Regions from separate parts of the Exiguobacterium sp. s5 genome, predicted to be linked through region 2. Evidence: riboswitches for the same ligand, from Rfam matches in the RefSeq annotation. Region 2 holds a riboswitch; the other holds the start of a gene.

Region 1 (4,212 bases), on a different contig from region 2:
GCCAGGGAGGCGCAGACGAGCCCTTTCCCTTCCGTGATGAGGAAGTTCATCGTCTCTGCTGTCATTTTATCCGCGAGGACGACGAAGTCTCCTTCGTTCTCACGGTCCTCATCGTCGACGACGATAATCGGTCGTCCCATCTTCAAATCTTCGACTGCTTCTTCAATCGTGTGGAACATTACCATCCCGCCTTTCCATACCCTTGCGACGCCAATGATTCAAGCGTCATCGGTTTTTGATTTACGAGTTTTTCCATATATTTAGCCAACATGTCACATTCCAAATTGACCGCGTCTCCTGCCTGTTTCATCCCGAGCACCGTCTCACTGTACGTATGTGGGATGAGTGACAACGTGAACCCGCGTTCGGTGACATCAAACACCGTCAAGCTCGTCCCGTCGACCGAAATCGAACCTTTTGGGACGATATAGCGGAGGAGCGACGGCTCGCAACTGATGTCGACATAGACGGCGTTCGCGAGCGACCGTTTTTTCACGATGCGCCCGACCCCATCGACGTGACCCGAGACGAAATGGCCGCCGAAGCGTCCGTTCGCGGGCATAGCCCGCTCCAAGTTGACGTTCGTGCCGGGGCGGACCCCATCAAGACTCGACGCTTTGAGCGTCTCCGGCATGACGTCGACCGAGAAACTGTCGCGATCGAACGTCGTCACCGTGAGACAGATGCCGTTGACGGAGATGCTGTCACCGAGCTTCACGTCCTCGAGGACGACCTGTCCGGCGAGCGTGAGCCGCAGGGATGACCCGTTCCGTTTCACTGCCTTGACACTACCAATCTCTTCAACGATTCCCGTGAACATCGGACTCCCCCTTTCGCATGATCAGTTTAATGTCGGTGCCGACCGTCTCGACCGATTGAACCTCATACCGTTCGACCGTATCGAGCGGCCCGTCATGATGCGAGCGGTAGAAACCGCCCTTGCCGCCGAACACGCGTGGCGACTGATACATGACCCACTCGTCGACGAACTGTCCGTCCAAGAGTGAAGTGACGAGTGTCGGTCCCGCTTCGACGAGCATACGACCGACGCCGCGTGCGTAGACGTCTTGCAGGACAGCTTCGAGCGATGTGTAGTCGGCGAGCTCAACGCCGCGTTGTGTGAACGCGTCCCGCTTCACTCGATCGTCGGACGTCGTGTAGAGCAATACCGGCACATCGTTCGCCGTCCGGACGAGCTGACTCGAGAGCGGCGTACGCAACTCACGGTCGAGCACGATTCGGAGCGGTTGTGTCGTCTCACGGTCGAGCCGGACGGTGAGTGCCGGATCGTCGGCGAGGACGGTGCCGACACCGGTCAAAACGGCGTCGACCGTCGCCCGCAGTTCATGGACGTCCCGTCTCGCTGCCGTCCCCGTCACCCACTTGCTGTCACCGTGATCGAGCGCGACTTTGCCGTCGAGGCTCGTCGCCGTCTTCAAGATGACGTAAGGCCGCTTCGTCTCGAGTGAACGTAAGAACGCCGTATTGAGCGCCCGCGCCTCACGCTCGAGCAGCCCGACCTCGACGTCAATCCCGGCCGCTTTCAACCGGGCGATGCCGCGCCCTGAGACGAGCGGATTCGGGTCTTCCATCGCGATGACGGCACGCTTGATGCCGGACTCGACGAGCAGGTCGGCACACGGCGGCGTCTTGCCGTGATGCGAGCACGGTTCGAGCGTGACGTACATCGTCGCACCGTAGGCGGCAGCGCCGGCCATGCGGATGGCATGCACCTCGGCATGCGCTTCCCCGGCTTTCAGATGAGCGCCGAACCCGACGACCCGGCCGTCTTTGACGACGACGGCGCCGACGCGCGGGTTGATGCCGGTCGATGAGGCGGACTTGGCCAATTGGATGGCTTGTTGCATGTACTGATTCATAATCTCCCTCCTTGTTTCGCACAAACAAAAAGACCTCAAGGAATGATCCTCAAGGTCTCGGTGGGAGGTGTCGGTCGTCATTTGGGCAAGCCAAATAAGCGTTTTCTTTACAGAAAAACGTACGACGAACTACAGGTCACGTGGACCTGTTCTGTTTCCTTCTCCCATCCAGACTATACTGTCGGCTCTAGAATCGCACTAGATCCACCGTTCGCACACGTGCGCCCGGGTCACGGACTTAAGGCTCGCGCCTATCACCGCCGGTTGGGACTTTCACCCGACCCCGAAGGAATATTTGTTTGTACGATTCCACTTTAGCGCAAAAATAAATCGATGGCAAAACGAAATGCGCAAAAAGGCGCCGCTCGAGTGAGCAGCGCCTTCAGAATCATGCCAAGAATAGGACGACGAGGAGACCGACGATCCAGCAATAGAACGAGAAATATTTGAGTTCGCCTTTTGCCATGATGTGTTGGAACCATTTGAGCGAGATGGCCGTGAGCGCATACGAGGCGATGAACGCCAAGATGAGCGGTCCGAACAGTTCACGCGTTTCCGGATTCGTGAACAGCGCCGGTCCATCTAAAATCATCGTCCCGAGACTGACCGGGATGAATAAGAAGAACGAGAAGCGGAGGGCCGACTCTTGCTTGATGCCGAGGAGCATCGCCATGACGATTGTGGCGCCGGAGCGGCTGATCCCTGGAATGAGTGCGACCGCTTGAGCAAGTCCAATCAAAATCGCGTCGCGGAGCGTGATGCCGCCGTCCCCTTTGTTTCCACGCATGTTGCGGATGAACCAGAGCGCAAGCCCGGTCAAGATGAGCGTGTAACCGACCGTGGCGACTCCACCGAGCGTCTCCCCGATCCAATCACCGAACAAGACACCGAGCAAACCAGCCGGGACGGTCGCGACAAGCAAGAGCCCGATGAACTTAACATCAATCATCGTTTCGTCGCTACGATCTTTCTTAAATAAGAACGTCCACAGACTGACGACGAGACGGACGACGTCTTTCCGATAAATCGTCAAGACGGCGAGCAGCGAGGCGAAGTTCACGAATATCTCGAACGAGAGTCCCGGCAGTTCGATATCGAACAGCTCTTGGAAGATGACCAAGTGACCGCTTGACGAAATCGGGATCGGCTCCGTGAAGCCTTGAATCAAACCGAGCAGTAAGTAGAACAACCATATTGTCATATCGTAATATCCTCTTTTCTTTTTTACATCAATTCCATTATTTTAGCAGACCGTCTGTTTCACTGACCAGCCTTTCAAAAAAAATTCGTTATTTTCAAAACTTTCATTGATTAGTCTGAAAATTAAATTTATTATAGAAGAGTACTCAACTGGTGCAACGGTGATGACCCCATTGGCCAGTTGGGTACTTTTTCGTACAGAATATGACATTTACGCCATCATAAAACTTTTTGTTTACAATTGAACCCATTTAATATTAAATTTGTAATAGAACTGTTACCATTTTTTCAAAGTATAAACAGGTCTTTAGACCTACCAGTTCATAAAATCGGTTTAAAAAAACTTGAAGAATGCACTTATAAATTGTAAAAACTGGCCGATAGTATGATTGTAGAAGCAACTTCGTCATCTTTGTCGGTTCAGATATGAGTCCATGGAAGGAGGAACCATCATTGAGTCAAACGCTATCCACTAAATCCCACCACTTGTCCACCGAACAGCAGAGGATGATTCACTGTATCCGTCTACTCGGCGACTTGTTGAAGGAACGTCCCCGTCGCTCTGTATATCGTCGCTTCGCGATGGAACAAAGCTGGCCATCTCCCGAGTCGATTATCCGACAGTTCGGGTCATGGGCAGAGGCGCTCGCCATCGCCGGCTACGAATGGCATGGAGAGGCGACCGTCGACCTCCCAGATAAAATGCCGAAGTACACGCGCGAAGATATCATCGAGACGCTCGCCCTCTACTCGCGCGACATGGGATCGATCATCACGCTCAAAAAATATCAGGAATGGCGCAAGCTTCATCCGAAAGCACCAAGCCATTACCATATCGTCAAGACGTTCGGCTCGTGGCATGACGCCTGTGCCGAAGCCGGACTTGAAGCGAGTGTGACCTATTCCAAATCCGAGCTCTCGAACGCACTCCGTGAAGCGATTCACGAGATGGGCTTCTCTCTTTCCTTCGAGGCGTATCGCGAATGGGCAAAACGAAACAACAAACCATCCACGAAAGCCATCCTTCATCGTTACGGCTCGTGGTCGGCTGCGATTCACGCGGTCGAGTCAGAAATCTTCAATCAGAAATTATAATCTTTCATTCATAAGGAGGACGCCGGGTATCCGGTGT
Region 2 (4,212 bases):
TCCGCGTCGACTCACGCATGGAGACGACGGTCGCCGGCATCTTCGCCTGTGGTGACATCGCGACTTATGAAGGAAAAGTGAAATTGATTGCGACAGGCTTCGGTGAAGCCCCGATCGCCATCAACCAAGTGAAGCAGCTCGTCGACCCGACAGCGCGTCACCCGCAACATTCGACTTCGGTATTTGCCGGGAAATAACGATGTGGCCCCCATCTTCATGATGAGGGCCATTTTTCATTTGCGGATTGTTTGCACAATGACCCGGTCGAGCCAGTCGTCGAGTTGGGTGAAGACGAAACCGGCCTTTTTCGCCTCGGCGATCGACATATAATAGTCGACGTCCGTATCGTACGGCGACGACTCGCCATCTTTGATGATCTGAACCGGTTTATTTAAGTGATGGCCGATCCGTTCCATGAGTGCCCCGAGCGAGATGACCCCTTCACTCGCCGCGTTGAACGGTCCGGTCACGTTCGCCCGACCGACCCATTCTAGAAAGGCGGCCGCCTCAAAGCTTGAGATGAACCCCATCTTCGCTTCCGGATGATGGAGCACGATTGGCTCTTCCCGTCGGACGGCGTCGATATAAAACTTGAGACGGTCTGTATAGTCGTCGGGTCCGAGCACGATCGGCAAGCGGACCGTCGCGACCGGGAACGAGGCGCGATGGAAGAAATACGACTCAGCCTCTCGCTTCCCTTGCCCGTAATCATGTTCGGATTCGAGATGATAGTCATGATGGAGCGGATTGAAATCACTTTCTTTCAACTCGGCGCCTGGCGCATAAACCGACATCGTCGACGTGAGCACATATTTACCGACCTGATCCATGAAAGCGTCCGAGGCGATTTTTGCCTGGTACGGGTTAAAGCAAATATTGTCATAGACGAGGTCGTAATGGTCGCGTGACAAATCTTTCATCGTCGCCACCGACTGCCGGTCCCCTTTGATCGACCGGATGCCCTCCGCCTCGGGTACTTGGAGTTGTCCACGCGTCACAATCGTTACATCGTCACCGGCCTCCGCCAACCGAAGTGCCAAGCGCTTTCCAAAATAGCGTGACCCACCGAATATCAATACTTTTCTCATCTTCCCTGCCCCTCCTACATGAAATGACATCTCTTTTCATTTTCCCTTGCATCCTCTCGACTAATCTTCCACATCCTTGAATATTTTTGTTATTCTTATATATATAGAGAAGAAAGAGGCGAGACGCATGCATCAAATCACATTAGAAAAAGGATGGTCGTGTGAATTACCGACACAATATGCCATCTATCAAAGCTTATCGGACTTCAGCCGTTACTCGGTTCTTGACCAAGAGGAAGAGAGCGTCTGTTCGTTCCGCATCACGAACGACACGTGTAAAATCACAGCGTTTCGTCCTTGGCAACATCAAATCGAGCTAGACGCGGCTTCGAAACTCATTCGATTAATTCTGATTGAAGAGACAGACTGAATACAAAAAAGGCCAATCATGAGGCATGATTGGCCTTTCGTTTAGCAATCCCCAGGTGTCCCGGCGTTCGATGCCGTCCGGAAACTTGAGCCGCAACCGCACGTGGCGATGGCGTTCGGGTTTTTAATCGTGAAGCCGCCTCCGAGCATCGACTGCTTATAGTCAATCTCGAGACCGACGACGACCCCGTGATCGGCTTCCGCGACGATGACACGGACACCGTAGTGGTCAAACTGAACGTCCTTGTCTGTCTTATCCTCATCAAACCCCATCCCGTAAGACAGGCCGGTACACCCGCCCCCTTGCACTTTGATCCGCAAGTACTGGTCGTCGGGGCGTTCGGTCTGTTTCATCATATCGATGACTTGTAATGCGGCTGATTCTGTCAAATGAATCATCTGAACTCCTCCTTCGTTATCTTAACTTCAAGTCAACTGACTTGAGATTTTGTGAAATATCTTGTATAACTAAACTGTAACAAAAAAAATTAAATCGTTCCATCTTCGGGGCAGGGTGAAATTCCCGACCGGCGGTATTGAAGACAAGTTCTTCTCAGCCCGTGAGCGAGCAAGGCGTTGCTTGCTGATTTCGTGAGATTCGAAAGCCGACAGTAAAGTCTGGATGGGAGAAGATGGCGGCATCCGACCGATATCCGGATGTTTTCTTCGGCGTGGTCTAAACACCGATGAGAACATCTATTTCGTATGCGCGTAAACTCTCCCGATTGTTTGATACAATCGGGTTTTTCTATGCGACGGGTGCCATTCATCAAGGAGCGACAAAAGGAGAGATTTTGATGAAAACAACGCGCAACAAACGATTGACAACACTGGTGACGCTATCGATGCTCGGGGCCATTTCTTTTGTCCTCATGCTCTTTAACTTCCCGCTGCCTTTCCTACCACCGTTCTTAAAAGTGGATTTCAGTGACATTCCCGCGCTCGTCGCCGGAATCGTGTTCTCCCCACTCGCAGGCGTCGTGGTCGTCGCTCTAAAAAACGTCCTCTACTATGTCTTTAACGGTGGCGGCGTTCCGGTCGGTGAAGTCGCAAACTTCTTTGCAGGTGTCGCCTTCATGTATCCGGTCGCATGGTTCTACCATAAACGTAAAACGAATAAAGCGCTCGCTTCAGGCCTCGTGGCCGGCACAATCACGATGGCACTCAGCTTGGCGATCTTGAACTATTTGCTCATCTTACCAGCCTACGCGTTCTTCTTCGGCATGACCGAGATGGCACAACCGGCTGTCAAAACGGACCTCGTCCTATACGGTATCTTGCCGTTCAACTTCATTAAGGCCTTGTTGATCAGCGCCTTGTTCGTCCCACTCTTCCTCAAATTGAAGCCGTGGATCGAACGCCAGCGCATGCAACTTCAAGCGTAACTGACAAGCACCTAGACACCGGTCTAGGTGCTTTTTGTATAGGTACGCTATGCTAATGAGAGAATAGGAGGAGATGGATTGAACACGACTGAAGATGTGACCCGTTTTTTAGAGACTGATGTGGAACTGATGCGTCTGTTGACAATCGTCGCTTCGCTCGGTTTACCCGATTGGTGGATTTGTGCCGGATACGTGCGGGCAAAAATATGGGATGACGCGCACGGCTACGAAGTATCGACGCCAACCGAGGACGTCGATGTCATCTACTTTGACCGATCTCACATCGACGAGGCGATTGAAAAACAGTATGAGGCACAACTGCACGACCTGTTACCGAACGTCCCTTGGTCGGTCAAAAACCAGGCCCGCATGCACCTGGTCAATCAATTGCCACCGTATCAATCTGCGGTCGACGCCTTGGCCCATTTCCCTGAGACGGTCACGGCCATCGGTGTCAGTCTTGATGCGGGCGGACGCTTGAAGCTGGCCGCCCCTTACGGTATCGACGACATAGTCGAACTAAAGTTACGACCGACTCCGGCCTTTGCGAACGACGCTTCACACCATCATGTTTATCGAGCCCGGATCAATAAAAAGAATTGGCAAGCCACTTGGCCGAGACTCCAAGAAGTGGATATACCTCGTCAGGGATGATAAACACTAGTGAAACCGACCGCCTTACGGTCGGTTTTTGCTGTTCATTCATAAACGTCGCAACGAAAAAGAGTGACCACCGAAGTGATCACTCTGAGTATACCGTGTTTGATTAGAGAAGAAGACCAGCGAGTGTCGCTGACATCAAGTTGGCAAGCGTACCTGCGAGAATCGCGAGGACACCCATGCGCGCGATGTCGTTCCGACGGTTCGGCGCCATTCCACCAAGACCACCGAGAAGGATGGCGAGTGATGAGATGTTGGCGAATCCACAGAGTGCGAACGCGATCATAGCTTCCGTACGTGCCGAGAGGTCACCAGAACCGATGATTGGTGCGAATTCAGAGAAAGCGACGAATTCGTTCAACACGAGTTTTTGTCCGAGGAAGCTACCGAATTGAACAGCATCTGCCCATGGCACACCGATCACGAATGCGAGCGGTGCGAACACATAACCAAGAATCAATTGAAGCGTGAGACCGTCGAAACCGAACAAGCCACCGATTCCACCGAGAATCAAGTTAACGAGCGCGATCAATGAAACGAAGGCGAGAAGCATCGCACCGACGTTCAAAGCAAGGAAGAGACCGTCAGAGGCACCGCGAGCGGCTGCATCGACGAAGTTCGCTGCCTTGTTCTCTTCATCTTCAGCGATTTCGATATCGTCATCCGGTACGTCTGTTTCCGGGACGATGATTTTCGCGAACATGAGACCA

The links. Region 2 has a riboswitch for FMN ahead of KNP60_RS09045 (ECF transporter S component). Riboswitches for the same ligand answer to the same signal wherever they lie in the genome.
Region 1: it holds a riboswitch for FMN, as region 2 does, so the genes downstream of both, ribD (bifunctional diaminohydroxyphosphoribosylaminopyrimidine deaminase/5-amino-6-(5-phosphoribosylamino)uracil reductase RibD) here and KNP60_RS09045 (ECF transporter S component) in region 2, are expected to answer to the same signal.

What each region holds. Positions count from the first base shown of each region.
Region 1 is NZ_JACSLK010000001.1:559,775-563,986, reverse strand. It holds gene ribB (3,4-dihydroxy-2-butanone-4-phosphate synthase) at 1-179, opposite strand, end outside; gene ribE (riboflavin synthase) at 179-820, opposite strand; gene ribD (bifunctional diaminohydroxyphosphoribosylaminopyrimidine deaminase/5-amino-6-(5-phosphoribosylamino)uracil reductase RibD) at 801-1,880, opposite strand; FMN riboswitch at 2,033-2,175, opposite strand; gene KNP60_RS02930 (undecaprenyl-diphosphate phosphatase) at 2,269-3,081, opposite strand; gene KNP60_RS02925 (homing endonuclease associated repeat-containing protein) at 3,534-4,175, shown strand.
Region 2 is NZ_JACSLK010000003.1:342,780-346,991, forward strand. It holds gene KNP60_RS09025 (NAD(P)/FAD-dependent oxidoreductase) at 1-197, shown strand, start outside; gene KNP60_RS09030 (NAD-dependent epimerase/dehydratase family protein) at 234-1,088, opposite strand; gene KNP60_RS09035 (hypothetical protein) at 1,216-1,458, shown strand; gene KNP60_RS09040 (HesB/IscA family protein) at 1,500-1,856, opposite strand; FMN riboswitch at 1,954-2,095, shown strand; gene KNP60_RS09045 (ECF transporter S component) at 2,255-2,842, shown strand; gene KNP60_RS09050 (nucleotidyltransferase family protein) at 2,972-3,496, shown strand; gene KNP60_RS09055 (NupC/NupG family nucleoside CNT transporter) at 3,609-4,212, opposite strand, start outside.